One region of the Teredinibacter franksiae genome, then DNA from elsewhere that is predicted to be linked to it. Evidence: predicted binding sites of a transcription regulator. Region 1 holds the regulator's gene; each other region holds the start of a gene.
The links. Region 1 encodes FNR, which switches genes on or off when oxygen is low (the NO sensors DNR and NnrR bind a similar motif). Its sites were predicted from a motif close to TTGATNNNNATCAA; they were not measured.
Positions count from the first base shown of each region.

Region 1 (7,578 bases):
GTTAAGTCCGTAGGGGTGGTAGGAGACGGGCGTCGGTACGAGTGGGTAATTGCCTTGCGTGCTGTTGAAACGGTCGATTTTATGACGGCTCGATGGGCTCACTTGCCTTATGAGTTATTAGAAAAAGTTTCTGGTCGAATTATTAATGAGATATCGGGCGTATCACGTGTAACCTATGATATTTCCAGTAAGCCGCCAGCCACCATTGAGTGGGAGTAGCTAGACTATTTAGAATTACATTAGAGCAAGTTGGTACCATAGTATGAAAACAGGGGCGCTAGATAAATTTTGCTGGCACTTTAAGCCGTATTTATATAAGGTTCGCCTGTTTTCGCGCCATTCTCTAGGGAGTAGATAGTAAGTAAGTAGGTGCAAAGGCACGGTATAGGATGTATTTTGTTGAGGCAGGCGTTAGTGATAACAGGGAATTGCCAATCTCGACAAGCTTTATAATTGGAAGCGGTTAGTTAGAGGAATTAAAAATGGATTTTGATGCTTGGAATGTCGACCTGGATAGCCTTTCGGCTTTTCATGTGACGGGTTTTAGAATTTCAATTGAGGGTAGCCCCCTTCAGCCGCTTGGTGTATCGCCGAGCCACTTCCCCGAAGGGATGTCGGCTGTAGAGCAGGCTCGATTGCTTCGGTGTGGGATGAAAGCGATTAAAGACGCTGCTCTCGCAGTGAAAAGTGAGCTGAAACAACAGGTTTTACACTCCTGATGTAAGCTACCCATCAAAAAAAGGCGCCTAAATAGGGCGCCTTTTTTATTGTGTGGTAAATGCACTGTGGGTGGTGTTTTAGCGGGTTACATAGCGCCCTTTAAGCAGCATGATGTTCTTGTGGTCGTCTACTGCCGTAAATAGGGTCTCAAAGTGTCCGTTTAGAACCACACTGGAATCTTGGCCTAAAGATGAAGAGTAGGTCACCCCTGCGATTAAATCGCCAAGTTCCTTGGTTACGCTGTCCATTGCTTTGAAAATTTTCTTTGTGGTTTTGTTGTCTTCAAAAATTCTGCCTTTACCGGTTAGCTGCATGTAGGTATCACATTCTACTAGCCAAGCTTTACGCTGCACCATGTAGTTCTTGATGTTGCGTATGCCGCCTTTGTAGCGGGTGTCGAAGTGCTTGCTGCGGTATTTGTCCAGGCTCTCCATCGAGGAGGTCATGAAGTCCATGCGCGTATCTTCACAAAACTTCCAGGACATATAGCCTGGGAATTGCACGTTTTTTTCAGCTTCTGCTTTATCCTTTGCGCATTTCTCGTCACATCCATAGGCTGAAGATGCTAATACCGTCAGTGCGAGGGTAAAGATCATTGCCAAGTATTTCATTCTAGGTCACCAGTTTTTCTAGCCAGAGTTTTTAGTAAATTTGTATGGTGTTTGAGGTTATTAAAGTGGCCTATATAACTAATGTCAACCCTTTGTGATCTAGGCCCTTGTCATAAAGGCTATAAGCAGGGTCGAAAAGGGTAATAGGTGCCAACTCTTTATGTATGAGAAATGAGTCACAGCGTACGTGTGATGGGGGTTTGCTAGAAGTGAGGCTTAGAAACGGCTAAAAATATAATAGATGAATAAGTAATAAATGAAACGCCTAAGAGAGCAAAACGGTATAGGCTATTTGAGGTCTGTTTTAAGGTCATAAACCCTAGTAGAATATACAGAATTATCAGCCCTAATTTGGCTGTTAGCCAATAAAAGCCGGTAAACGGGTAGCCCATGCTGAACGCCATCAGCAACCCTGTGGCAAATAGCGCTGTGTCGTTGATGTGGGGAAGAACCTTGATGGCCTTCCGCTGAAGCAGGTCGGGGCGAGAGGTGAGCCAGATGACACGGATGACGAACCCCGCCAAACTAAATATCGCAAACCAGACATGGAAATGTTTTACAGCGCTTATCACAATTTTTATTAACCGGGTAGGTTCTCAGGCGAGAGCTTTAGCCACAAGGGCTTGGAGGGTGTCGGGAAGCTGAATCTTTAGTGCCGCGCTATGGCCAGTTTCGGACATTTTGGCCCACGTCTTCTGAATAATATCAATCAGCTTGGGCTCATCGTGCTTACCGGCGAAACCAGCGAGATAATGTTTGAGAAATACCAAGCATATAACATCTTCGAGGGCCTGGGTTTCTGGGTCTCTTTTTATCTGCCGTTTTTGGATAAGGTAGCGAACACGCTGCTGTTCCTCATGGTTGTACCCAGCCTGAGCCATTAGCTCGGTCGCTCGGTCGGCATGAAACACGGATAATTGTGAGCGCCACTTTTTATAACCTGTGCGCCCCTCGGGGAAGTTTGTGCGCGGTGATTTCCAGCGTTCTATATGCTGGGCTCTCGCGGCTATTCTAAGGTTTTCAGATGCTTCAGGGTTAAATTCGCCGAGCATTCGGGACATGCGTTGCCCGTATAGTAACTCTTTCGGGGCAGGTGAGCCGGTATCTGGGCAAAGCTCAATGTTGGGATCTACAGCGTTAGCCTCGTCTATGAGTGTGACGACAAGGCTGAGCCGGGAGGGTTATCGCTCATTGGGAATGTGATCTAGTCGAAAGCGACAGAGGCGATGTTTTTCAATGCATCCATATCGTCGATGATAACGTGCTTTTTATCCAGAATAATCACTTCTTGTTTATGTAGCCGGCTAAGTACTCTGCTCACCGTTTCGATCGTTAGGCCTAGGTAGTTGCCTATATCGGAGCGGGACATTGGCAGGTAGAACTCTTTTGCCGATAGTCCGCGGTTGTGGTTACGGGTAGAGATGCTCATCAATAGTGCTGCAATACGTTCGTCAGCACTGTTTTTACTTAACAGTGTGATCAATTGTTGCTCTTGAGTGATTTCTTTACTCATAAGCTGAAAGAAGCGGCGCTGAAGGTGAGGTACCTGTGTGCTCAACTCTTCCAGGCGGGTGAAAGGTATTTCACACACCGCAGAGGTTTCCAGGGCAATGGCCGAGTTAGTGTGATGGTTGGAGGCTAGTCCGTCCATACCAATGATCTCGCCAGGAAGATAAAAGCCGGTGACTTGCTCTTGGCCGTCGTGCGTTACTTTTACCGTTTTAATGGCTCCGGAGCGCAGGGCGTAGACCGAGCGGAAGGCTTCACCTGCGTGGTAGACATGGTCTGATTTTTGTACAGGTCGACCGCGCTGAATGATGTCGTCTAGCTTACTAATGTCTTCTACATGAAGGCTAATAGGCAAGCAAATTCCAGCCAGACGGCAGTCTGCACAATTTACCTGAGGGTTTTGGTGACATTGATGACTGGCGATGGTTTGCGGAGGCATAGTTAAATCCACGACAAAGGCTGATATGGCGCTACATTATATAGGAAAATGTCGCCGGCCGTCGTGCTAGATTAGATAAATACCGTTAGATACTGAGAGGGCCTGGGTTCACCGGTAGATGGCCCGACTCTAGGGCGCTCAGATATCGTTGCGGACTACAAAAGTTTTGTAACACTAAACTTTGTAGTCGACTCGTGCCTTCGAGGCCCATATAGATACAATCTTCTTCAAGTTCTTCTTCGCCGTCGAAGATCATGGCACCTTTGCTCTGTATCTCCCTGTTCAGTAGTTTTGGGTGTAAACCAATGTAGATATAGTCTGGCGCAACCTTCTGTTGTACATCTTTTACGTGGTCGCGAAGATCATCTAGGCAATCGGCATCGTGGATTTGGATGCCAATACCCGAAAACGAGTACTGGCGTATAAGTTTCACCAGCGATTCCAGCCGTGGAATGTCCACCAAATCGTCTCGACTAAGAACGATGTGGTAATGGTTGAAGCCGAGCCCTTTAAGCAGCGCGACGTGTTCATTGTTGATTTCACTGATTTTTGTGGCAACCCGGTGGCACCGTTGTGTGGATTCCGATAAACAAAAGTGGGACGCCAAAGCGTGCATTACTTCAGTGAGTTCATAGGGCTGCCAGTATTGAAACGGGTAGCAAAGCATAAGGGTGTCAACATTGCGCTGGCCAATGGCTTCTGCCCACGCGTGAATTTCCCGGCAAAGGGTGTTGCCTGTGGAGGTAATATTGTTGTTTTGCTTTACCCATGCGAAGGCATTGCCATCAATACAAATGTTAATTGGGCGAGCGGGCTGACGACGAAAGTTTTCGAGTAGCCGAGTGGCTTCGAATTCCGTAATTTTGGTCTGCCGGCGTTGCATCGTTGGATGCTCTGCGATGTTAGTGGTGTGTTCATTGTTGTGCATGAGGCCAGTCTAGTTCTTGCTTGTTTTGCTGCTTTGATGGAAATCAACGGTAGGGGAAGGAGGATTAAGGTTATTGAGTGGGTTGCAGTACAAATCAAACAGCTTAGGCGGTGTGGAAGAAATTGGGCAGCACATCCGAGGCAAGGCCGAGGGAACAGTAATCGAAAAAACCACTATTGGCTGAAGCTTCGAGGTTGAGTTCAACGGTGATTGCGCCATTGGTTTTTGCCAATCGTAAAAACCCGGCGGCGGGATAGACTGTGCCCGACGTACCTATGGAAACGAAAAGGTCACAGCGCGAGAGCGCTGGTTCAATAAGTTCTAACTGCTGCGGCATTTCTCCAAACCACACGATGTCTGGTCGCATGGCGCCAATCCCGCCGCAATGACGGCATATAGACTGGCAGGTTAAGTCGCCTTCAATATCAACCGAGTGTTCGCAAAGGCCGCATCGTGCCCTTAGTAATTCTCCGTGCAGGTGGTGTGGGTTCTTTGAGCCTGCTTGCTCGTGCAGGTTGTCTACGTTTTGGGTGACGAGAAGGAAGTTACCCTCAAATGTTGATTCAAAATTCGCGAGTGCAAAATGTGCTTTATTGGCTTTGGCGGACTGAAGTAATGTGTGGCGGCGGGAATTGTAAAAGGCGTGTACCAATTTAGGGTTTTTTGTGAAGGCTTCGGGAGTAGCGAGTTCTTCGACTCGGTACTCCCTCCAAAGACCGTTGTTATCACGAAAAGTGCGCAATCCCGATTCGGCAGAAACGCCTGCGCCCGTCAAAACAACAATGTTTTTAAAATGACGAGGATCGGGTAAGTTCATTACGTTTGCGCTGGCTGTTATGAGATTGAGATTACCTGGCCAATGGTGAGTTTTTCTCCGGGCGGCAGGGAGACATCTGCGGTATTGGCTACTTCGAAACACAGGTATTCTTTTTCGCCGCCGGGGTGAATATCAGCTATTCCGCCAGCATCTTTACCTGGGTTCCAGAGCACCCAGTTTTGAGAGCCCGTTTTTTCAATGGCGATGGTTCTATCGTAGCCGGAGTCAACGAGTGTGGCGGCCTTATCATTAAGGTAGACCCTATCAATAGGCCCGCAGTGGTCGCGCGAACCGGTATCGATCTGCTGGCTAAGCTGCTCAACTTTGTCGTGGTAAATACTGTTTTCCAGTTGTGGAATCGCAATATTGTCTGGACTACTCACGCGAAAATAATTGTGCAGCGCGTATGCAAAGCATTGGGGAGCTTCCGAGGTGTTTTCGAAGGTTAGTGTTTGCTCTAGGGTTGCGCCGAATCGGAGTAGCATGCTGACTTTTTTCGGGAAGGGCCCGCTACCCATCGAGGAGTCTAAAGTAATGCTCAATTGCAAGGTGGTGGTGTCTGCGCTTTCTTGATAATGGTCTAACTGCCATAACTGGCTTCGCACGATACCGTGTTTTTCTTGGCCTTCTTTTTCTCCAAACCAAGGCCAGCAAATGGGAACACCTCCGCGCAGCGCCGTGACCCCATCGAAGGCGGAGTTTTCGCTCATCCACAAAACCGGTTTTTGTCCCGAGGGTTGCCAGTGAAGAATATGGCCGCCAAATAGCGTGACTTCAGCGCTGCAGGCAGCGTTATCAATTCGGATGACATCCAATTCGCCGCGGCGAAATATCTCGGGTGATTCTGACATTGTATTTATTTCCAGTTAAATGTGACGCATGAGCATGGCATAGCCACCGGATTCGTTTAGGTCCAATCCGGGCGCTTGTATTTTTACAACGTGGCCAGAGCCTGGGGCAACGTCGATAGCGGCACCCTTGTTGTTTTCAAGTGCATCAATCGAAAATGAAAGGTTACCCTGAGGCGTAATGAGCTCTACGCTATTGCCGGTTTCAAATTTGTTTTTTACATCCACCGTGAGCCAGCCCGATGCTTTATCGTAGGCCGTCGCTTCAGCGACAAACTGCTGGGCGCTGTTATTCGACACACCTTTTTCGTAGTTCTGGTACTCGCTGGGCACATGGCGGCGGTAAAAGCCTTCTGTATACCCTCGATTGGCCAGATGTTCCAGCTCATTCATCAGCTGCATGTCAAAAGCTTGACCTGCCTCAGCTGCGTCGATAGCGCGCCGGTATATCTGTGCCGTACGTGCTACGTAATAGTGCGATTTAGTGCGCCCCTCAATTTTAAGAGAGCGCACGCCCATGTTGACTAAGCGTTCTACATGTTGCACCGCGCGAAGGTCTTTGGAATTCATGATATAGGTGCCATGCTCATCTTCATAGGCGGGCATATATTCGCCAGGGCGATGCTTTTCCTGCAACAGAACAGGGCTTACTTCGTCGAGTTCAGGAGACCAGCTTTTAGGCGTATCTGACTCTACTGCAATGAGGTCGCCAAGGTCGTTTTCCTTTGCTTCGTGTGCGTTATATTCCCAGCGACAGGAATTGGTGCACGCGCCTTGGTTGGAGTCTCTGTGGGTCATGTAGCCGGACAATAAACAGCGGCCCGAATAGGCGATACAGAGAGCGCCGTGTACGAAGACTTCCAGCTCCACTTCAGGTGCCTGTTGACGAATTTCTTCGATTTCGTCAATCGACAGTTCCCGTGAAAGAATGACCCGCTCTATACCCTGCTTAGCCCAAAATTTAACGGTAGCGTAGTTAACGGCATTGGCCTGAACACTCAGGTGTATGGGTTGGTCTGGCCAGGTCTCGCGCACCATCATAATCAATCCTGGGTCGGACATGATCAGAGCGTCCGGTTTCATCGCAATGACCGGCTCTAGATCGCGGAGGTAGGAGCGCACTTTGTCGTTATGGGGTGACAGGTTACTGGCGAGATAAAACTGTTTGCCCTGCTGGTGTGCTTCTTCAATGGCGGAGGCCAGGTTTTCGATTTTGTTAAATTCGTTGTTGCGAACACGGAGGCTGTAGCGCGGTTGGCCTGCATAGACCGCATCGGCCCCGTACGCAAAGGCGTAACGCATGCTCTTCAGTGTACCGGCGGGGGACAAAAGTTCGGTGGTCATAAATTGTACTCAACTATTAGCAGGGCGCATTGTACGGTTTAGAAGGCGGGATACAAGGTTGGTGTGGGAATTAGGGTATATCCACAAGATAGCGAACAGGCCAATTTTTACCCGTAACCCAGAAAGCATCGGCTTGCGGGTCGTAGGCGATGCCGTTTAATACCTTGTCAGTGCGAACGCGCAGCTCAGCTGGCACCAGTTCCGATAGGTCTATGGCTTGGGCTTTACCGGTGGCCGGATCGATGGACCATATTGTGTTACTACGCCATTGGTTCGCCCATAGGCGCTGGTGGGCATATTCCAGCTCGTTAAGCTGGAGCACAGGTTTGCCGCTTACTGTATCGGTAACCGCTATTTTGGAC
Region 1 covers NZ_JACJUV010000008.1:259,478-267,055, reverse strand. The annotation lists gene guaA (glutamine-hydrolyzing GMP synthase) at 1-219, shown strand, start outside; gene H5336_RS20875 (hypothetical protein) at 483-719, shown strand; gene H5336_RS20870 (hypothetical protein) at 798-1,331, opposite strand; gene H5336_RS23940 (SirB2 family protein) at 1,535-1,903, opposite strand; gene H5336_RS20860 (DUF4202 domain-containing protein) at 1,928-2,482, opposite strand; gene fnr (fumarate/nitrate reduction transcriptional regulator Fnr) at 2,536-3,279, opposite strand; gene H5336_RS20850 (P-loop NTPase family protein) at 3,365-4,207, opposite strand; gene H5336_RS20845 (NAD-dependent deacylase) at 4,311-5,024, opposite strand; gene H5336_RS20840 (D-hexose-6-phosphate mutarotase) at 5,042-5,875, opposite strand; gene trhP (prephenate-dependent tRNA uridine(34) hydroxylase TrhP) at 5,891-7,216, opposite strand; gene H5336_RS20830 (glutaminyl-peptide cyclotransferase) at 7,287-7,578, opposite strand, start outside.

Region 2 (7,578 bases), on a different contig from region 1:
CCCAAGCGACTTTTTGGGTAACTTCTGGCCGCTCCGTACGCCAAAGGGTATCCAGCTCTTCTTCGAGCTGGCGAAAACCTTCACGGGTAATAAGATTTGTTTTCAAAGCGGGTTTACTCACTGCAAAATTGAATCACCATTTTGCCGATTAATGGCGAAAATGCAATGAATGTAGATCAGAGGTTTATCGATTAGAGGACAAATAGAATGTCGCGATCCATTAACGGCCAACGTGCGTACAAGTGCCTAAAGGCAAAAATAGCTAATGACGAATAACCAAACCTTTCTTCTGATATTCACGTAGGCGAAGGCCAAAACTACCATCACGCCATACTTGTTTAATCAAGTATTTTCTTGGCAATTCGCCGGTTTCTATATGCGCCAAGTCTTTTACCTGTTCTTTTTCACACTGCCGTTTATTTTCATTCAACAACAAAATAACCCGAGGCAAATGTCGTAGCCGAGGGTTTGATTCCATAACGATACCCACTTCACCACTGTATAATTCCACAATGGCACCCGCAGGATACAAGCCAATAGTTTCGATAAATTTAATCGCTAGCTGCTCGTCAAAGTGTTTACCTTTTTCGGTATAAATAATCTTTAACGCTTCGGTGGAGGTTTTTGCCCGTGAATAGCAACGGTCGGCTGTCATCGCATCGTAGGCATCCACTATGGCAATAATACGGGAATAACGCGAAATACCGTGGCCCGGCAATTTACGCGGGTAGCCAGTACCATCGATTTTCTCATGGTGGCTATACGCCACATCAATAGCACCCGTATAAATATTACTGCTTGCCAATAAAAGATTTCGTCCGTGAACGGTATGCGCTTTCATTAAACGCATTTCTTTTGGTGTGAGGCTAGCGGGTTTATCTACAATTTCTTGTGGCACACGCATTTTACCCACATCGTGCAGCAGGCCGCACATGCCCAAATTATGCAGTTCGTCTTCATCTATTCCCAATTGACGACCAAAAGCAATCGCAAGAATACACACATTCAGGCAGTGCTCTGCGGTGTATTCTCGTTCATCGCGAATTTTTGCCATCCACAACAGTGCATCCGGATGACGGATAACCGACTGCACGCAGTCATTAACCATACTGCGTGCCGCTGTACCATCCAGTGCGCCACCCAGGCGAATATCGTCGAGTAGGGTTTTGGTCAGCGAGCGTGCTGCACGAAATGTTTTATAGGTTTTTCGATGCTCTTCCTGCACAGACACTTCTGGCGCAAATACATCACTGCGGGGCCGGGCCTGAGTTGCCGTACCTTCATTAGAGCTGAGGGAACTGAGAGCACTCTCGGTATAATCGGTCATAACATACACGTACTCGCAATATTCCGAGACAATGTCTATGTCGTCCTGCTCTTCGAGTAAAAAACCTTGCATAATGAAGGGTGTATCGAGCCAGTCTTTATCGAGCTCAGAGACGTACATACCCACCCGTAACTCACCCACATGCATCTTTACAACTTTGGACATGTTACCCCGCATTAAAAAATCAATTTTGCCAAGAACCCTGGGACAGAAGCCGCCAGCAAAAAATCGTTAGGGCGACTCTCCCATTATAGATACTGATCAGCCCTGCATCAGATTTTGAGTAAAGCTTGGGCAAAAACAGGTAAATTTGTGTCGTTTAACCCCGCAAGGCTTATGCGGCTGCTGCCTATCATAAATACAGCGTGATTTTCCGCCAACGCATTGACTTGCTCGGGCGATATACCGAGGAAAGAAAACATTCCCTGTTGGCGCGCAATATGATTAAAACGACCTTCGGCGCCAGCCGTATTAACGGTATCCACCAGTTTTTTGCGCATAACCTGAATACGTGTACGCATCACACTTACGTCGGCTTCCCAACATTTGCGCAAAACGCTATCCGCAAGAATTTCGGCCACCACCGATGCCCCGTGTGATGGAGGCATGGAATAGATGCCCCGCACAATTGTGGCAATATGCGAGCTGACTGACGCTTTGGCATCACTTTTAACAGCTACCGCCCCCACCCGCTCACGATACAAGCCAAAATTTTTGGAGCAGGATAAGACAAACAAAACCTCAGGTAATTGATCGCACATTAAGCGAATGCCAAAGGCATCCTCCTCCAAACTGAAACCAAAGCCTTGGTAGGCCATATCAATAAAAGGAATTAACCCTTTCTTGCCGCATAGATCGGTTACCGCTTGCCACTGGCCCTGAGTAAGGTCAGCCCCAGTGGGGTTATGACAGCACCCATGTAGAAGCACAAAGTCTCCCTCCCGTGCATTGGCGTTAAGAGCACTGATCATCTCGTCAAAACGGACACTGTGAGTAGCAAAATCGTAATAGGGGTAAGTTTCCAACGTAACGCCCGCATCACCGAGCAACGGAACATGATTGCCCCAGGTTGGGTCGCTTACCCAGATGCGGCTTTTTGGGCTTGTACGCACTATAAGCTCGGCCGCTACGCGCAATGCCCCGCAACCACCCGGTGTTTGCACCAGCGCCACATTCTCCAGCTGTGGATGTGTTTCCCCAAGCGTAAGCTTTGCCAACAGGTCATTAAACTGCAGACTACCCAAAGGGCCCACATAGGCCTTCGAGGTTTCGTTGTTAAGTAAACGTTGCTCGGCCTGCTTCACCGCGTCAAGAACAGGCGTTTGCCCCTGCTCATCTCGATAAACCCCTACTCCAAGGTCTATTTTGTGGGACCTAGGGTCGCTTTTAAACTGAGCTATCAAACCTAATATAGGATCGGGAGGCAACTGAGGTAGAGTGTTGAACATGCAGTATTTCCAAATTCGATGCATTGAGGACGACACGCGCAAAGTGTAAAGTCGTGCGGCTGTAAATTTTAACCCATTCAAAACTGATTTGAGCAAGGTATTCTTCATGAGCGTAACGGCGCTAGACAACTACGATACTAAAATTTTACGCTGCCTGCAGAACAACGCCGAATTATCCATGGCCGATTTGGGTGAGGCCGTTGGTCTATCGCATACGCCCTGCTGGCGCAGGGTAAAACGCCTAGAAGAAGAAGGCTATATCAAGCAACGCGTAACATTGTTAAACGCCGAACAGCTCAATTTAAGCGTGGCAGTACATGCTTATATCACCATTAAAAGTCATGACGAAGAATCTTTACTGGCGTTCGAAAGCTCTGTTCAAACCGTTAATGAAGTTGTGGAATGTTACTCCATAACCGGAGAGAAGGATTATCTACTTAAAGTCGTAGTGGCAAGCGTGGATCACTACGAACAATTACTAAAAGCTAAACTTGTTCATCTTCCTAATGTGGCTTCGGTTAATTCTGTTTTTGCTTTGAAGCAAATTAAATACACAACAGCGCTTCCGCTATAGCGGAAGCGCTGTTGTGGCGCGACTAAGAGGCCTCTACGCAAAGTATAAAGACAAGCGCTAGGCGCCCCACTTGTACTTTAGAAACCCGCGGCGAGTGCGCCAGCAAGCCTTCACTATAAGCCGTAGACACTCCCCCGCTCATAGGTGCTGCTGCATTCGCACTTTCTATAAGCTATAGGCAAAAAAAAGCCCGCCATAGGCGGGCTGGGACTAGTTACACATAAAACACATCAAAACTAAGCGAATAACAACTTCAGTTCACATAACAACAAAAAAACACACTTAACAACACACTTAACAACACACTTAACAACACACTTAACAACACAGTTAACAACAGCTAGTGGTACAACCTTGTGTACGTTGAGAATTACTCAAGCTACTGTTAACTAATTTAACACATACGCATTAAAAATAAAGGATCAAAACGCGATATCAATGGTGAATACCATCACATTTGCTCATTATAAAGCATTAATTCGTATAACTTTCATACTTTTTACACATTTCAATGTTGTTTGTGACGCCTCCAGCAACATTAGATTTTACGAAAGTAATGATAAAACATGAATTCCTATAAATCGCTTCTATCCAGACAGTACCAAAACCCTTTTATCTACACCTGACACTTCATGATGACACCTATCGTGACATTTCCTCTTAATATCCGGGGCTACTCATGTAACTCACCCTCCATTACAGACAGATACCCACACTAAAGTAGCAGTTAAATATAGAAGCTAATATCTCAGAAACTAGAGCTGAATTACTCCTCTACGGATGCGGACTGCCCGTCGAAATGTTTATACGCGCGGGCATAGCCAAGATAGTTGACGTCGAACATGAGCCTTTATTGAACCCACTCAGTATAAATAGCGGTGCCCATAGGATTAATGCGGGAGATTAAAATTATTCTGAATTATTCTGGACACTCGTGCGCCGCACGTGAACCCGGAGAACTATAATTGGTCAGCCAAGCCGCAATTTCTATGCACAATTTTTACTCCGCATGAGCATTAGGATAGATAAGCGGGCATTCCCCTCCATTCCAATGTAAAAACCCAACCTGGGTAATACCCCACACCCTTCTCGACTAGCTTTTTTCGCTTACAAATTAGTAAGTTATAACTAACACAATTTTAACCTACGGAAACCACCCTCTATAACCCTAAATCTATATTTGCTCCTTCTGATATGGATCAAATAATCACGTTAAATTGGTAAGGCCAGTTGGTTAGTCCGCCTGAATTGTATCTGGCGCAAATCCCCCTTCTTATTTTTATTTATCCTTCCACCCCATAACAACGGGTGAAATACCTTTCGAGGATTTCGCAACATTCTGGAGTATCACAAGAGGTTATCTTTATGCTTGATCCAGACGCAATGAGTTACAGCGAAAAACGAAAGCCTGCCAAACATTTTTCGAGCCGTGCCGAATATCTGGAGCATGAGTTAACGATTAAGAAATTTCGCCGCTGGCGGATTCACCTTCCGTATCGTGATTACGGCATAGAAATTGAGGATTGGGTTCCCGCGCTTGCGGCCACCATTGGCAAGGTGGTTATGGTTACCGCCATGGTTGCGGCCTTTGCTGCACAATATGGGTTGTCGCCTGAGTTTATTGCTGAAAATGTACGCTTCGAGTTACTTATAGCCGGCGTGCTGTTTGTGGTTTTATTCTCTGCAATACTAAACCCGACGGCAAACTTAGCGGGCACTCACGGGCCCATGATCCCGCTCATCCCCCTTATTGCCGCAGCGGGCGGTCACCCTCTAGCACTGGGGATTATGGTCGGCGTTTTCGGTTTGCTACTCAGTATATCCAAGGGCGGCTCCAAGCTGGTAAATTTAACCGGCGAAGGCGTTCGTGGTGGGCTTTTAATTTACTTGGGTGCCGTTGGGCTAATCGGTCAGATTGCCAAGCTTAAAGGCTGGTCTACTGGCACCGGTATCGCGGGCATGGCGTTTGTGGTTATTTTCGTCACCATTGTGATTTATGCCTATCTTGCGCGCATTCAAAAGCGCTGGCTCGCCATTCCTTTATGCTCTGCCGTAGCAGGTGTTGTCGCCTACGCCATGGGAGCTTCATTCGAATTTGTGACTGCGCCCGGCCTACCAAACATGAGCCCTTTCTACTGGTGGGGAGAAAACACCGGTTGGCAAATGGGCTGGCCAAACCTGAATCACTTTATTGCGGTAACACCTTTCGCCATCCTTGCGGTTGCCATGTGGTCTCCCGATTTCCTCGGACACCGAGTATTCCAAGAACTCAACTACCCCAGTAAGGCCAAAGGCGTTCTGATGAATGTTGACGACACTATGGCTATATGTTCTGTGCGCCAGATTGTGGGTGCCGGTCTAGGTGGTGGTAATTTGGCCTCCTCTTGGGGTACGTACATGATCCCCGCGGCCATCGCTAAGCGTCCTATTCCGGGCGGTGCGCTGTTAACCGGTATTCTTTGTGTAGTAGCCGGTATTCTAGGTTTCCCAATGGACTTAGCTATGTGGGAACCGGTGCTTCGTATTGCTCTGATTGTGGGTGTGTTCTTACCTCTGCTTGAAGCAGGAATGCAAATGGTAAAAGACTCCAAAAACTCTCAGAGCGCGGGCATTTGCATATTCTCCTGCGCACTGGTTAACCCCGTGTTTGGCTGGGCCTTAACGATGCTGCTAGATAATCTCGGCTTTATTGGTGACAAAGAGCGCGGCGAAAAACTCTCAATGCAAGACAAGCTGATAATACCGCTTATCGCTGTAATTGTGTGCATAGGCTCATTGGCCGCGGTAGGACAACTACCTGGAATTCCTGCACTTATCTAGTTCTTTGTTGTTCGGTGTTTATCCGATCACTCTTTATACCCGGCGCAAGCCGGGTATTTTTTTAGAAAAACACAACGCTAATCCAAACAAACACTAATAAACAAACACTCAACAATACCGCAGCGGAAGCTATATCTTTCGCTCTACCCGCCAACTCATGGTGCTCATAACCAACCCTGTCTACAACCGACTCAATTGCGCTATTAAGCAACTCTACAATCAATACCATCACCACGGCTGTAACCATGACAACGCGTTCCAGTGACGTTACATCCAACCAAAAGGCCAATGGAATCAGTACCACCGCCAGTAAAAGCTCCTGCCGAAACGCTGCTTCATTTCTAAAAGCGGCGATAAAACCCCTATAGGAATATATCGACGCCTTCACCAAGCGGCTAAACCCTTTGTTTTTACTTATCATACGGATGGGCCCTCACAAGCCATGAAATTCGAACCCGAAAACCTATGAACGATACTGTGGTGCCTTTGGGCTGGCGATAGCTCATGCCAGCTTTGTTACCGCTGCCATCTTATTGATAACTATGGCGCTAAGCGCTCAATGACCCACTGCTGATCTCGCCGGGCATACTGAAAGCGATCATGCAGTCGGCTACCGCCGCCCTGCCAAAATTCGAACACGGCGGGCTTAACTCTATAACCACCCCAGAAATCAGGCAAAGGAATTGCGCCTTGGCCAAATTTAGATTTCATCGATTCAAATTGCATTAACAGCGCTTTGCGAGAACTTATTTGATGACTTTGATGTGAAGCCCAAGCCCCAATCTGACTCTCGCGTGGACGTGTTAAAAAATATTTAATCGACTCAGCGGTGGAAATACGCTCCGCAGCCCCTTCAATCTCTACTTGGCGCTCCATACCGTGCCAAGGAAAATGTAGACAAACGTTGCCATTAGCCTCCATTTCCCTGGCTTTCTTACTGCCATAGTTGGTGAAAAATACAAAGCCTTTCTCGTCGAGGTGCTTAAGCAGCACAATTCTCTGGCTTGGTTTACCCTCGGCCGATACCGTTGCCAAGGTAAATGCCGTTGGGTCGGGAATACCCGCCTCAATCGCCTGCTTCAGCCATAACTCAAATTGGGCAATAGGTTCGCCCAATAAATTGTCGCGCCGTAAACCACCAGCGAGGTACTCTCGGCGTATATCTTCAAGTTTCATATATCAGGTATGATTGTTAACGCTTATTTTAGCCGCCGATATTACCGGGCCATCGTTGCTATGTCATTGAAAGATTTTACCGCTCCCTCCGTTTCCGCTTTTATTCTTGCTGGCGGCGCCAACCGCCGAATGGAAGGCCGGCAAAAGATCTTTATGCCACTTGGGAGTCAAACAATTCTTCAACATATATGCAACACTCTAAAACCCCAAGTAAAGCAAATAGCGCTCAGCTT
Region 2 covers NZ_JACJUV010000003.1:47,908-55,485, forward strand. The annotation lists gene greB (transcription elongation factor GreB) at 1-106, opposite strand, end outside; gene H5336_RS18550 (cyclic di-GMP phosphodiesterase) at 263-1,492, opposite strand; gene H5336_RS18555 (amino acid aminotransferase) at 1,600-2,775, opposite strand; gene H5336_RS18560 (Lrp/AsnC family transcriptional regulator) at 2,882-3,349, shown strand; gene H5336_RS18565 (DUF3360 family protein) at 4,715-6,169, shown strand; gene H5336_RS18570 (diacylglycerol kinase) at 6,231-6,590, opposite strand; gene pdxH (pyridoxamine 5'-phosphate oxidase) at 6,710-7,345, opposite strand; gene H5336_RS18580 (molybdenum cofactor guanylyltransferase) at 7,406-7,578, shown strand, end outside.
Region 2: the regulator FNR is predicted to act here: its motif matches at 4,539-4,552, upstream of H5336_RS18565 (DUF3360 family protein).

Region 3 (7,578 bases), on a different contig from region 1:
CCGTTAGTCCGTAAATAACAGCTCAAAACTGAGCGTCAAAGAACGTTCAGGCTTATGTCTGCTTTCCTCTGCGTAGAAAATTTCTGGTGTAAGAAACACATAAACCCAATTGCGCTTCAAGCGGTAGCCAAGGCTGAAGTTAATAAAGAAATCATCCAACATTGTGCCTCCATCACTCTCCCCGAGCAGACCAAACTTATATGTAACATTCCAAGAATCACGGAATCGATGGTCAAGCCGCCAAACATTGGCATATTCATAGGGGTCATCACTATCTTCGGCTCGAAACTGGGTAACAACATCGAAAAGGTATTTATCTGCAATCGGCCGCGCAAATTTTAGGTGGCTAGTTTCCCCCCAACCAATACCATCCTGATACCAAAAATCCTGGCGAACCTGAGACATCCACCTATTGGGCAACTGCCAACTTTTTCGCAGACGATAGCGCACCAACAAATCAATGCCGTCATTTAATTTGCCGCCCAAGCTCACCGAGTGCCGCCAACGTGCGAGCTGTTCTTTTGTCGAAAACTCAATGCCGGCCACAGCATCTTGCCGTGTAATCCTTTCACCCGTTGATACCGGCCGATTAGCATTCGCCAAAGTATCACTTTCATCGGGATCGGTTTCGAGAAACAGTTGAAACCGATCTTTTGTACCGGGCAAATCGAGCTTACTGCGGATACTGATATCGTGAGCGGCTTCACTACCCTCAAAATTGGTTGCACTCACCAGCACACTCAGCGCGCTATTATTGTAATTGCGATCCCTTGGTTTACGTGCAATAAAAATGTCCAACTTTTCGGCTAACGAAACGTAGGAATCACCAATATAGTCACGGCTTTTGTCGAGCACGTCTGGTTTAACGTTTTGTTCTTCAATCGTATCTACAACGTCACCGCTAGTTTTAGCGCTGGATTCATGGGTAGCCTGCGCCCAGCTAAAAGTAGTCGCAATGGCTAGTGTTGTGTACATCAATGTCTGTATTAATTGTTTGTATCGCATGAAGTATAAACTTGCCAAATCACCCTTATGAAACGCAACAGTATTCGTTACTATAACAACAGTACTGCACCATTTTTTCACTTTTCAAGCATTTCAGCCCCCACCCACAGGAGAAGGATCCATGACTAAATTTCGACTTCTGATCAGCACTCTCTGCCTTACGCTGGTAAGCACACAGGCCTTTGCCAAAGAAAGAATTGTTGTTTTTCCCGCCTCTACTGACTTCCCTGCTGCAACATCTGAACTGAACATTGTAAACCAAACGCTGCTCGCCCAATTGAATACCAAGGATTACAAGGCCCTGCCAGTAACCTTTACCGACCCACGATCAATAGAGCTTATTGACTACCTAGTAGACAATACAGCCAGTGAATCGGACAAAGCTGACGTACGCAGAGAGTTTGTCGCCCAGCTAAAGGAGCAAGTTAACTTCACGTTCGCCATATTCACCTCTGTTATCAATCGACCGGCAAAATTTAAACGAGGAAAAATCATCTGGGATGATACGCGCAAACACCTAGTTTTATCCGGCAGCTTAAAAACCCAATATCGCGGCGATATTACCGAGCAGCTTAATCAAGAGTCTATGACAGGAAAAGGCATGAAGGACGCAGACTATAATGCCCTTTCACTGAAATTAGATGTTTATGATTCTGAAGGAACGCTGATTGAAGTAAAAAAAATAGGTATTGCCGTACCCTACACTTTCGACACCAATAGAAAACAATTTAGAACAAAAAAGACATTATTTTTTGAAGAAAGAGACCTGGAATTCCTGCAGAAAAACATTGCCAAAATACTGGAAAAACTTTAGTGCACCTATAACTATTAGGCATATCCGTAAATTGGCATCTGGTTTTTGCAAAATAAATCGGCAAAAATTTCCTTCTACAGACTAAAGCCAATTCGCTTTGAGGGCATCGCGCCGGCGCATACGGTTTTGATTTTTACTCGATAAAAAGGCATCCAAAACTATTCGTGCACATGCGTTCTTTTCTGTGTGTGTGTGCAATACTGGGAGACGCCACTCCTGCCATGACGTGCATGGACGCACTAATGCAGCGGTTGCATAGATGCAATGGAGCTGCCCATGCGCCCGCGGCATACCGTCCATCCCGTCATCGCCACTCCTGCCATGACGTGCATGGACGCACTAATGCAGCGGTTGCATGGATGCAATGAAGCTGCCCATGCGCCCGCGGCATACCGTCCATCCCGTCATCGCCGCTCCTGCGCATGACGTGCATGGACGCACTAATGCAGCGGTTGCATGGATGCAATGGAGCTGCCCATGCGCCCGCGGCATACCGTCCATCCCTGGACATAAAAAAAGGAACCCAATTGGGTTCCTTAAAATGAGATTATTGCGATCTCTTGTATCCAATGGGTTATTGCTAACCCGGGGTCATGGATTCTTTTACACGCAGCCGTGGAAAGTTCGGCTAATGACGTCTTGCTGCTGTTCTTTGGTTAACTTGTTAAAATTAACCGCGTAACCAGAAACACGTATCGTTAGCTGAGGATATTTCCCTGGATTCTCCATGGCATCCGTGAGCATTTCTCGGCTGAATATATTCACGTTAATGTGGTGACCAGCAGCGCCGAAGTAACCGTCGAGTAGACCAACCAAGTTGTGGATCTTGTCGTTAGCGGCATCACCCAAACCGTTGGGTACCATGCTCATGGTGTAGGAGATACCATCTTCCGCATCACAGTAAGGAAGCTTGGAAACACTCAGCAGAGAAGCTAAAGCACCGCTAGTATCGCGACCGTGCATGGGGTTTGCTCCGGGAGCGAAAGGTTCGCCAGCGCGTCGACCATCTGGGGTGTTACCTGTTTTCTTACCGTAAACAACGTTAGATGTAATAGTAAGAACCGACTGAGTGGGCTCCGCATCGCGGTAAGCAGGGGTTTCGCGCACAAGTTCCATAAAGCGGGACACAACGTCTACTGCAATCTGGTCTACACGATCGTCATTGTTGCCATACTTAGGAAAATCACCTTCAATTTCGTAATCTTCTACTAAACCACTCTCGCCAAGAACCGGCTTCACTTTGGCGTACTTCATAGCGCTGAGTGAGTCTGCAACAATCGATAAGCCCGCAATACCACACGCCAAGGTGCGATGAACATCGCGGTCATGTAAGGCCATCATCGGTGTTTCGTAGGCATACTTGTCGTGCATGAAGTGAATAATATTCAGTGCACCCACATAGGTTTTTGCTAACCAAGACATGTAGTCGTCGAAACGCGCCATTACCTTGTCGTAATCTAGGTACTCGTCGTCCAACACCTCAGCTTTAGGGCCTACCTGTAAACCAGACTTTTCATCAATACCACCGTTAATGGCGTAAAGCATCGTCTTGGCGAGGTTTGCACGGGCGCCGAAAAACTGCATTTGCTTACCGATAGGCATAGCCGATACGCAACAGGCAATACCGTAATCGTCGCTGAACCTCTCGCGCATTAGGTCGTCGTTTTCGTACTGAATAGACGATGTATCGATAGACACCTTCGCACAGTAATTTTTGAAGCCCTTTGGCAGTTTTTCAGACCAAAGCACCGTCAGATTGGGCTCTGGTGCTGGCCCCAAGTTGTAGAGGGTTTGCAGGATACGGAACGACGTTTTTGTCACCAATGAGCGTCCATCTTTACCCATACCGGCAATAGATTCGGTTACCCAGGTGGGGTCACCGGAAAACAGCTCATCATATTCTGGGGTACGCAGGAAGCGAACAAGACGTAACTTAATGACCAAGTCGTCAATCATCTCTTGGGCGTCGGCTTCGGTAATACGGCCGGCGTCGATGTCGCGCTGCATGTAGATATCAAGGAAGGTAGTGGTTCTACCAAAACTCATAGCGGCGCCATTCTGAGACTTAACCGCAGCAAGGTAAGCAAAGTAAGTCCACTGCACAGCTTCGCGTGCGCTGACGGCAGGACGGCTGATATCACAACCGTAACTGGCGGCCATTACTTTAATTTCTTCTAAGGCACGAACCTGCTCAGAGAGTTCTTCACGCAGACGAATTGTTTTCTCGTCGAGAGCCCAGCTCTCGGTTTCCACCTTTTCGGCCTTCTTGTCTTTTACCAGAAAGTCGATACCGTAGAGTGCTACACGACGGTAGTCGCCGATAATACGACCACGACCGTAGGCGTCGGGCAGACCGGTAATTACGCCCACTTTACGGCACTTCAGAATTTCGGGGGTATAAGCATCGAAAACGCCGTTGTTGTGGGTTTTACGGTATTTCGAGAACGTTTCGAGAACGGCTGGGTTCAAAGGCTTACCGTAGGTATCACAGGACGCCTGCACCATACGAATACCACCAAGGGGCACAATAGCGCGCTTGAGTGGTGCGTCGGTTTGCAAGCCAACAATCGTTTCCAGCTCCGCGTTTATATAACCGGGCTTGTGCGCGGTTACGCCTGCTGGAATATCGGCATCAATTTCTAGGGGACCACCCGCTTCCTGCTCTTTTTTCAGCAGCTCTAGCGTTTCTGCCCACAGTTGCTCTGTTCGGAAGGTTGGGCCGGAAAGAAAGGCATCATCGCCTGCATAGGGGGTATAGTTTTTCTGGATAAAGTCGCGTACGTCTACGTTTTCCTGCCAATTGCCGGGAGCAAAATTCTCCCAAGGGTTGGCCGCTGACATGTCAACGCTTTTGGCTGTTTCTTTGTTGGGAATTTCCGCTTTGATATTCATGGAAGCCTCGCTAAATCGCCTTGCCTTTTGGGCTTGGTCGATTCTTCTAAAAGTTATGCCTGAAGTACAGACGCTAAATTAAAACACTATTCCAAAAACTGTCTCTGCCTACACCTTGTGTTTCTTCGGTGGATTCAAATAATGAGCACGGGGTAACGGCTTATTTGGCAAGGAGTCGAAGAACTCACATACAGCTCGACGGGAACAATTTCCGGGAATTCGTAAGTCGATATGAACATTGTACGCCTCTTAACTCAGTAAAATTTGATACAGAACAAGTGGCGTTAGGGTACAGAGTCTTGCAATCACTTTGGTGAATACTGGTTATAAAAAACATTCCTGTATTTAATTGGACAGCTTAAAGAATGCTCTAAAAACTGCTTTTTTTGTGCAGGTGCAGCATTTTTTCGCCGCCAATATTACGCCCAGGCCCCACTAGGAGCTCACCTACCCTGTAAAAATACTAGCCTACTTTTCCGGGGGCGGGGCAACACGTAAGACTTCGGCAAGCGTGGTTTTCCCCTGCGCAATCTTCTGCGCACCCGATAAACGCAACGTACGCATACCTTCGCGCATGGCCTGCTGGCGCATAGCGAGTAAATCTACATCGTCGCGAATATAGGCCTGTACAGATTCCGAGAGGCCCAAAATCTCATAGATACCCTGACGCCCAAGATAGCCCGTATTTCGACACTCTAAACAGCCTTCAGGTTCGTATATTTTTTCTGGCTTGGCCACCTTCCACGGCTTTATCAGCATATCCCAATCGCTATTGCTAATGGTCGACTCGGTTTTACAGTGCTGGCATAAAGTGCGCACAAGACGCTGTGCCATTACCCCCAGCACCGTAGATTTAAGAAGATAACTGGGCACACCTAAGTCTAGCAGACGGGTTATAGCGGCGGAGGCGTCGTTGGTATGCAGCGTAGAAAGTACCAAATGCCCTGTAAGTGCAGCCTGTACCGCCATTTGCGCTGTTTCTCTGTCGCGAATCTCGCCCACCATAATAATATCTGGGTCCTGTCGCATAAGCGTGCGAATACCGGAGGCAAAATCGAAATCAATATTGTGCTGCACTTGGGTCTGATTAAAAGCTTCTTCCACCATTTCAATAGGGTCTTCAATGGTGGAAACATTTACCTGCTCAGTCGCCAGCGCCCGCAGAGAAGAATAGAGGGTGGTCGTCTTGCCCGAACCAGTAGGGCCCGTTACCAGTAATATGCCATGAGGCCTTTCGGTCATGCTATGCCAGCGTTTATAGTCTTCGCCCATCAAGCCCAGCTCTTCGAACGTTCGAAACAGCACATCCGGGTCGAAGATACGCATCACCATCTTTTCACCAAACGCCGTTGGTAAGGTTGATAGACGCAATTCCGCTTCCATGCCATTTGGGCGTTTGGTTTTCAGGCGTCCGTCCTGAGGCTTGCGCTTCTCTGCTACATTCATGCGCCCTAGGATTTTTAATCGACTGACAATAGCGGTGGCTACGTTTGCCGGAAATTCATAGATACTGTGCAGCACCCCATCAATGCGAAAACGCATGCGTGAAATTTCCCGGCGCGGCTCAATATGAATATCACTGGCGCGCTGATCGAAGGCATATTGCAATAACCAATCCACAATATTAACCACATGCTGGTCGTTGGCTTCGGGGTCTTTTAGCTTCCCTAGCTCTAGTAGCTGCTCAAAGTTGGTCGCACCCGACGCTTTATTACCGCCGCCATCTTCTGCACCGGATACCGATTTCGCCAGCGAATAGAACTCAACACGGTAGCGCTCAACATCCGACGGCAGCGCAAAAACCTTTTTTATCGGTTGACGAACAGTTTGCTCTAACTGTGATTCCCAATCGGAAATATACGGCTGGGTAACCGCTACGGTGACACTCTCAGCATTCATGCCCACACACAGCAGACCATGGCGCTTAGCAAACTGATACGACATCACGTCGGCCACCAACGCGACGGGCACTTTCATGGGGTCGATATGAAACTGGCTCATGCCACACTTTTCGGCCATCCACTGGGCAAGGTGTATTTCGTCGAGCGTTTTCCCCGGTGTACGTAAATCCTCCAAAGACTGCTGAGCAATATAGGAAAGTGGGTGCATCAGGGTTTGTTCGCGGGTACGGTGAGCACCCATTAACACGTTAGCGTCTTCTTTTTGGATAACACCTTCATCAACAAGGTCGAGCAAGAGGGTTCGCAGGTCTAATGCACGTTCTGGTACAAAATCAGATTTCATCACTTAGCCATTAATGATCATTTGAGAGGATTGTAGCCCTTTTTAAACCGATTCTTAAAACAGGAGTGGCTGATAACGCCATGGACATCACCTTTTACACCGTAGACGCATTCGCCGACAGACCTTTTTGCGGAAACCCTGCCGCCGTTATGGTGCTGGAAAACGGGCTAACCGAAGTACAGATGCAAGCCATCGCAGCGGAAATAAATTTATCTGAAACCGCGTTTGTGGTTGCCAGGGGTTCATCGGCAAACGAATACGGTATCCGCTGGTTCACCCCCACGGCAGAAGTAGATCTGTGCGGCCACGCCACCTTGGCATCAGCTCATGTATTATTCAAACATTACGGCGTAAAAACCCAGCGTATTATCTTTCACTCCGCCAGCGGCCCCTTGCCCACTGAAATAAACAAACAACAATTACTGGAGCTGGATTTCCCCGCCAACCCCACCAGCGTTATCGCCACTCCAGCCGCACTGGTAGAGGCGCTTGGCATTGAACCACTGCAGGTGCGTATTGGCGGCCCGCGCATGTTGGTGGTTGTAGCGTCTTCCGAAATCGTTGCCCAAGTAACGCCAAATTTCGCCAAGCTCGGCGATCTAGAGCAGCGGGGTATCTGTGTT
Region 3 covers NZ_JACJUV010000001.1:2,095,230-2,102,807, forward strand. The annotation lists gene H5336_RS08625 (hypothetical protein) at 4-1,005, opposite strand; gene H5336_RS08630 (hypothetical protein) at 1,127-1,819, shown strand; gene pflB (formate C-acetyltransferase) at 2,423-4,711, opposite strand; gene tfpB (type IV pilus assembly ATPase TfpB) at 5,180-6,955, opposite strand; gene H5336_RS08645 (PhzF family protein) at 7,036-7,578, shown strand, end outside.
Region 3: the regulator FNR is predicted to act here: its motif matches at 4,976-4,989, upstream of pflB (formate C-acetyltransferase).

Region 4 (7,578 bases), on a different contig from region 1:
TGTCGCGGTCGATCTCCAATCGCGGTGCGCTCATTGTTCGCGCGCGTTCAGCTTCTCCTTAATTTCCGGGAATGCCGTACAGACCATTTCTACTAGATGATCATCTGGGCGGGTCAACGCATCCGTGGCAGGGATACCCAATTCGTCTTCATAAAACGTGATCGCCTCGCTAACGTCATTGTCGCTCATGTTCTCGTGATTGATGGTGAGACCGATCACCTTAGTGTCCGCAAAGGTTTGCAGCAGATGGATTTCGGAAGCAGGTGTTGGCATCGGCATCTTATCGAAGTCACAGCGGTGGATTCGGCCCGGTGCATGCTGCAACACAATGGCATCGGGGCGACTACCGCGCAAAATAAAAGTGGAACTTAAGTAGGCGGGGTGACTGAGTGCGCCCTGGCCTTCGATAATGATCACGTCTGGGTTTTCGCCTTCGAATGCCTCGACGATGGTGGCCTCCATTTCACCCGAGCAAAACTGCGAGGGAATGGCATCAAGTGCGATGCCATACTTGGCGCCTTGAATGAGACCTGTTTGACCAGTGCCGACCATAACAGCTTTGATACCTCGATCATTAAGCGCACGGGCAAGGACGGTGGCAGTAGTGCGTTTGCCTATGGCCCCATCGGTGCCGAGTACCGCGATACGAGGGCAACTAACCTCTTCGATTTGACCACTAAACAGGCGCAGGTCTTTTTTCGCTCGAGGCCTGCGAACGTCAAGGATCGTCACATTGTTTGCGACGCTTGCGGCTGCAAACACCGGGTCATCATTAAGGAACTCATGCAGACCGTTTACTACGCTCATACCAAGAGACATGGCCTCAAGTACCACGCCGCGCTCATGTGGCGATAACATGCCACTCGAAGGCGCCATACCAAAGATAAAGTAGTCCGGCATTGTGTCAGCCTGCGCCAGTGAATCGGCCAGGTCGCAGCAGACGGGGATAGCGTTGGCCACACCGTCGAGTACCACGCCGGCATCAAGCCCTGCTTTCTTACTATCGATCACCGAAAGGATCTTGTATTTTTCCGAGAAACGCACGAGTCCGTTGGCGGTTTTACCGTCGAGGCTACCGAAGTTTGCCTCGCAATAGACTACAGCGGTAGGGGCAAGTTTTTGTTCAAAAGGTGTATCGATGAGCGGTGCTGAAGCAGGCAGAGGGGCGGCGGGGAGTATGACTGGAGTAGCTTTTATGGCTGATGATATTGGCGGCGCCTGTTGTGCATAAGGACGAGCCATGGGGGAAATGGGTTTACGTTTGGACATTATGGAACCTCGGGTCGGGCTCAGAAGGGGCAACGGAAGCGTGCCAGCCTTGCTAAGACGGAGGTTTACGAGGTATCCCCACTAAGAAATAGTGTTAGATGAAATTCATCCTAACACAGTTCGAGTTTCACCATTGGTGTAATTATAAATTACCCGTAACACTGGCGCCGAAAGAGGTTACAAATTTTTTTGTGGCTACAGGTGCTCGCTTATACGTTAGTGTTGCTGGTTTTTAATAACCAATTTACGAAACAACCAATAATTCGTTTATAGCTGGATTATTCGTTTTAACACTGACATTACGCAATGTTTTCACCTTACGCCAAGAATAACCTACCAACATAAAATACATTCATTAAAGTCGTAGCAAAGGGAAAAAGAGTTTTTTTACAACAACGCAGGGACTAATGCACGCTTCGAAAGCTTCCATAAAGCCATGTGATTAAGCAATGCTCTAACAGCACAGCTTTTAGGACAGCGCTATTAATTGCTTTTATGATAAGCCAACAAGCCGATGCCTAGTATGCCGAAAAAACTTAAACACACCCGCACAAAATAAAGGTGTCATTAAATATCCACCAAAAAACTGCTGCAAAGTTTATAGCAACATAAGACCAAATATACTCCACTGTAAATAGTCGGTAAGCTCATGGCTGGCGTAGTAAGACTAACCAATAAAGCTGGCTGACAATACGAGCGGTGAGAATGTTTACGTAACATCCCCACAAATCATAAGGTGGGCAATGCTCACGGTATAAGCTTCTATGAATAAAAAGTAACGTTTATTGTTACTGCGTTTTTTTTAACGAAAGCTACTATTAGCTTTTACACCAAAGGCATAAAGCCCGCTTTTACTCACAACCATAATCAATCTAACATCTACACGGCCATTAATTAATTCAATCAATCAATCAACTCCCCCCCTGGTCCAAAAATTGACTAAACTCGAAGAAAGGAGCGTCCAATCGACACTCAGAAATAGAAACGTGGTACACCATGAAGCAAACAGAACAAACCCTGCTTGAGCAAATGCGCATTAGTGAGTTTGAGGTCGAGCAGCGGCAAAAACTATTTTCCCTCAGCAATGATGATATAGACGCTCTTCAGTCCGCACAGGCTATTATTGACGCCAACATTGACACTTTGGTGTCGGATTTCTACTCGTTGCAAACCAGCATTCCCGAAATATCGCTTTTAATTGGCGACTCCGACACGCTCACCCGACTGTCCCGTGCGCAACGACGATATGTGATCGATCTGTTCAGCGGCATCTACGACCTAGAATATGTCAATAATCGACTACGCATTGGCATGGTTCATAAACGTATTGGTGTAGAACCAAAGCTGTATTTATCGGCGATTTATACCTTAAAAAATCTACTGATCAAACTACTAAAAAAAGAAATTTCAGACGACACTGAATGCCAGAAAACACTGACTGCTCTGGAAAAAATTCTGCTCTTCGACGTAACACTGGTATTCGATACCTATATCCGCAGCTTGGTCACCGAACTGGAAATATCGAAAGCCAAGTCCGAACAGTATGCGAGAGATATGGAAGAAAAAGTACGTGAAAGAACCTTGCAGCTAGAACACCTTTCAAGAACCGACCCTCTTACCGGGCTGCTGAATGTTCGTCATTTACGATCGGCTCTCACATCCACATTAAGGGCTGCGCAAAGACGCTCTGAAGCTGTTGCCTTTGTCTATCTGGACATCAATGATTTTAAAGAGATCAACGATCAACACGGCCATCAGAAAGGTGATGAAACCCTGCGCTCACTCAGCAATACCATAAAAACTGTTTCGCGCGAAGAAGACAGCTGTTTTCGTTACGGAGGCGATGAATTTTGTATTATTCTACCCAACTGCACCAAAAAGGCGGCCGAAAAGATATATTCAATTCGCTTACACGAAGAATTGGCGCAGCGCGGTAATACTGTCACACTCAGCATAGGTGTTGTTGAAACGGGCCCAATTGAGTTTATGCAACCTGACACACTCATCGACCTCGCCGATAAAAAAATGTACGAGCTGAAACAAAAAGCCAAACTCAAGGTTGCGGGTTAACCCCCCCACCCTTGAGTTCTTATCAACGCAACATTAAAACAAATATACCGCACCGGCATCCTGGGCCAAGTTATTGGCCTGATTCGAAGCAACACCCATTGCGGAACTATCTTCCCCCGGCGCGCCTATCGCTAGACTATTGCCAGACGCATCAAGCGATAGGCTTGTCGAAAACCCATCCCCTGCCTCACTGTTCGGTGCTTTAACATAGCTAATTTGATTCCACTCCATGTCAGTCACCCTAAATACATAGGCTGCTCCGGCGTCTGCGGCAGAGTCATCGGCGTCATTACTGTTAACGGCATCATTTGCACTGGCTTCACCCGGGGCACCCACCACCAGCAAGTGTCCACTGGCATTAAGTGCGACAGCCGATCCAAAACAATCTCCGGCATCACCATCGGACGCTTTTACGTAGGCCCGAGACATCCAATTATTTGAATCCATTCGATCAAATAAGTATACCGCTCCCGCCGAGGGGTAGGACGTATCACTCTGGTCACCGCCTACACCATAAGCACTACTGGCTTCACCCGGTGCACCAAGTGCAATAGAACTACCGTCAGCACTGACACTTAGCGCGGTTCCCAGTAATTGGTTTTCTGCGGTATTCGACGCCTTAAAATAATGGTCGAACTGCCAGACACCATCACTACGTGCAAACAAGTAGGCCGCACCCGCGTAAGGGCTGTTATTGTCACTCATAACCCCGTCCATTCCGACACTATTTGAGGCTTCGCGCGGCGCCCCCACCAATAACTGATTTCCATCTGCGGTGATCGACACCGCAGCACCAAAATAATCACCAGCCTCAGTATTGGGCGTTACTATTTTGGCTTGCTGCTCCCAGCTTTCGGCGACTTCATTAAAAAGGTATACCGCACCGGCTTCACCAGCAGTACCCGGCGCCCCCACAGCGAGCGTGCCGCCAAAGCTGCTTAACGCTAACGCAGCACCAAACGCATCTCCTACCGCCACCTCACTCGCCTTAAGGTAACTTTGTTGCAACCAGATATCACCAATACGTTGGAATATGTACACTGCGCCCGCACCCGCTGCGCTATTGTCGGTTCCTGCTGAATTAACACCTGTTGCGCCGCTGGCCTCGCCGACAGCGGAAACCGCCAAGGTATTACCATCACCACTGAGAGCCAAGGAAGAACCAAATTCATCGCCAGCATCCACATTGGCCGCTTTTAAATAAGCTTGAAAAGTCCAATCTTTATCATCTTTGGTATAAATATAAACGGCACCTGCCGCAGACGCCTCGTTGTTACCTCGGTCGCCCTCAATACCGGAATTACCGTCCTCTGCCTTTGCCGCAATGGCCAGGGTATTACCATCACCACTAAGGGCCACAACACTAAAACCATCAAAGGCTTCCGTATTTTCCGACTTGAAATAGCCCACCGCATTACTGCGTTCAGTTACCACACCTACACTTTGCGTTGTAAAACACTCAGTATCTAAACACGCTTCAATTTTAAATTGCGCATCGAACCAATTAAAAGTATGAATGGGTAACTCTACCCGAGTACCCGTTGTATTCGAATCGAAGTCACGACCAAACTGTGCAAAACCTGCATCTTCAGTTGCTTGATGCCACAAGCGATAATGACTGGCACCATTTACTTTTTGCCAGGAAAAGCTCAAGCCTTTAAAGTTATATCGCGCCGTTAGTGACAACGAAGAGGTACGCACATAAAAAGTATCCTCCACACCGCCAACGTAAAGAATAGCCGACGTGGAAGTATAAAGATCATCTGAAGATAGTACACGTACGGTAACATTCTGGCCCGCTGAAATGACCCCACTATTATTCGTCCATGCGCCACCATTTATTGAATACTCCCCATTCTCAATGCTTATCTCGGCGTCAGCATCAATACCACTAATTTTCAAAGTATTGGATTCCACCCATATACCCAAGCCTAGGCCATACGCATCGGTGAAATAAAACGCTGTGGGTGTTGTGTCGTCCGCATCGTCAGCATTGGAGTCGCCCCCACTACAGGCTTGAAGCATCACAAAAATAAGAATGGAAAAGCCGAACAGAGTTTTTTTCATAGAGTTATCCTTTAACGCCAGTGTGTCGATTCCCACAAACCAAAATGAGAAAGTGTGAAAGAATGGACAGATAATTTGGGCAAAGGCTTCGTAAAGTTTTGTAAAGCTCTGCAACGGGAGAAAAGACACCGCTATATATTCGCCTCACCACCGCACCTGTATGAATATTGATCAAGGTCAAATAGCCTATAAACTCAACGCCATACCTTCACGATTGGAACTCGATAGCGGTTAGTATTGTCACAACTGCGTTTTTTGCAGCGCAGACATCGGTAAGACAAGAGAAATAGTAACTTTACGAATGGAATTGAGCCGTATCCAAAAAATTGGGATGATAATGTTCAAAATCGGAAAACACGTAAAATACATGCCCCCCTATAAGGACATGCATGACCTAGCGGCCTGCGCAGAAGAGTCTGGGTTGGCTCCTCGAAAAATTTACGAAATTGCCAGCATGACGGACGAGGGGCTTGTAAATGTAGTGGGCGGGGGCAGCGCCCCTATTTCGCACTTTGTTGCGGGAGAATTGGCCTATAAGTTAGGAAAGCAAGACAACTCGTGGAACGAAAATGGGCGTAAATCCACACCCGAATCTTCACCACTGGAATTTAGCCTGTAATTTCAATAGACCTAGCTTAATTCCATCGTTGTGCGCAGCTCGATAAACCCTACTAGCGTCCTGATCTAATTTCGCCTTCGCGCTTAACAGTACGATTAAAACCCCAAAATGAGATAAGCCTAACCTTTCGCATACCTCGGCATTAAAGGCCGTCCGACAAGCTAGGAAACCCTATAGGAAACCATAGTTGCTATTCGGGGTTTACCTCTAAGGTGACATAAAGACCAAAGGTTTCCTTGCGAATACCCTGCTCTTTAGACGGCATTTCAAGCTCCGCTTCTAGTAAGTACAAACCGGGTTGCGGCCAAACAACGCTAACACCACCGTCACTCGCCGTTATCAGCCTAATTGGGTTCCTATCATTGCGAAAACGCGTGTTATGAAAGGTGAGTACCACTGCACTGTGCTTTACCGGCTTACCATTATGTAACAATACAAATTTCCCAGGTTCACCCACAAAGAGCTCATTGGGGTGAGAAATAAATTTCAACTCCAACCCCTTACCCGTTGGAGTAATCGCTGATTGGCTAATATCATTACGCGTCACATAGGTTTCTACTCGATTGATCAGTTTCGTGCCGGAGATTTCGCTCGCATTTTTTGGTAAAAAAGTTTTAACCATTGCCAGTGTTCCAAATTCTCTTCCCCGCTTGCCGTTTTCGTCTTTATAAAACGTAAAATAAACTGGGTTCTGCTTTATCCCAAAACGATAAGTGCCCGATTCATCGAGTAGCACACTCACCACAGTTTTTCGCCCAAAATTTACCAAAGGCGAATCAAGGTTTTTCACCCCGGCTGGGGTTGTGACTTCCAACTGAGTAGAGCCCATAAGCTCGGTAATTATTGCCGCCCTTGGTTCACTGCTGTTCACCGAAGGTTTTTTATTCTCGGGTAAAAACAGCTCTTCAACCGGTGTTCCACCATAGGCGAAATCTGGATGAAAAAAATCATTGGATACACTCATATCAAAAGTAACAACTTCCGCTTGCGCACCGGACAAAATCGTATGGCTCGGCACAATCCAGCGGCCGTGCGCGGAGGCCAATAGCGGCGATAATGAGAGGCCCGCGACTAAAAATAGGTCTAAAATTCTGAATTTCATTGCTTGCCCTCTATAGTAATTGAAATCTCCCCTAACTCCGTTTGAGCGGGTATTGTTAACGTAGCCATTTGCCCAAGTGTGATTTTTTCGCGATGATAGCTACGCCCACCCTCCTCGCGAGAGGCCTCTATATTCAGGAAGTATTCGCCTGCAGGAACAGGCTGCCCCCCACTGGATTTACCATCCCATTGAATTCGATATCGCCCGGGTTTTCGTGTAGCCCCGGTAACACCATCAAGCTCAGCACCCGCATTGCGGCCCACTTTTCTCCACCACTGGCGCAGGTCCTTAAGCCAAGTATCTCGCTCGTGCCAAATAGCCAGTGTGGTAATTGCCTTACGTTCCGGGGTTTCCAGCCAAACAGCAACATAGGGTTTATGGTAGGGATTGGCCTGCAGTGCTGGCACCTCTATGGATATCTCCATGGTCGCACTGTGAGCCACCGACACAG
Region 4 covers NZ_JACJUV010000001.1:1,451,110-1,458,687, forward strand. The annotation lists gene H5336_RS05840 (alanine/ornithine racemase family PLP-dependent enzyme) at 1-34, opposite strand, end outside; gene H5336_RS05845 (N-acetyltransferase DgcN family protein) at 31-1,269, opposite strand; gene H5336_RS05850 (GGDEF domain-containing protein) at 2,266-3,339, shown strand; gene H5336_RS05855 (FG-GAP repeat protein) at 3,373-5,406, opposite strand; gene H5336_RS05860 (hypothetical protein) at 5,744-6,025, shown strand; gene H5336_RS05865 (DUF4198 domain-containing protein) at 6,216-7,127, opposite strand; gene H5336_RS05870 (DUF2271 domain-containing protein) at 7,124-7,578, opposite strand, start outside.
Region 4: the regulator FNR is predicted to act here: its motif matches at 5,574-5,587, upstream of H5336_RS05855 (FG-GAP repeat protein).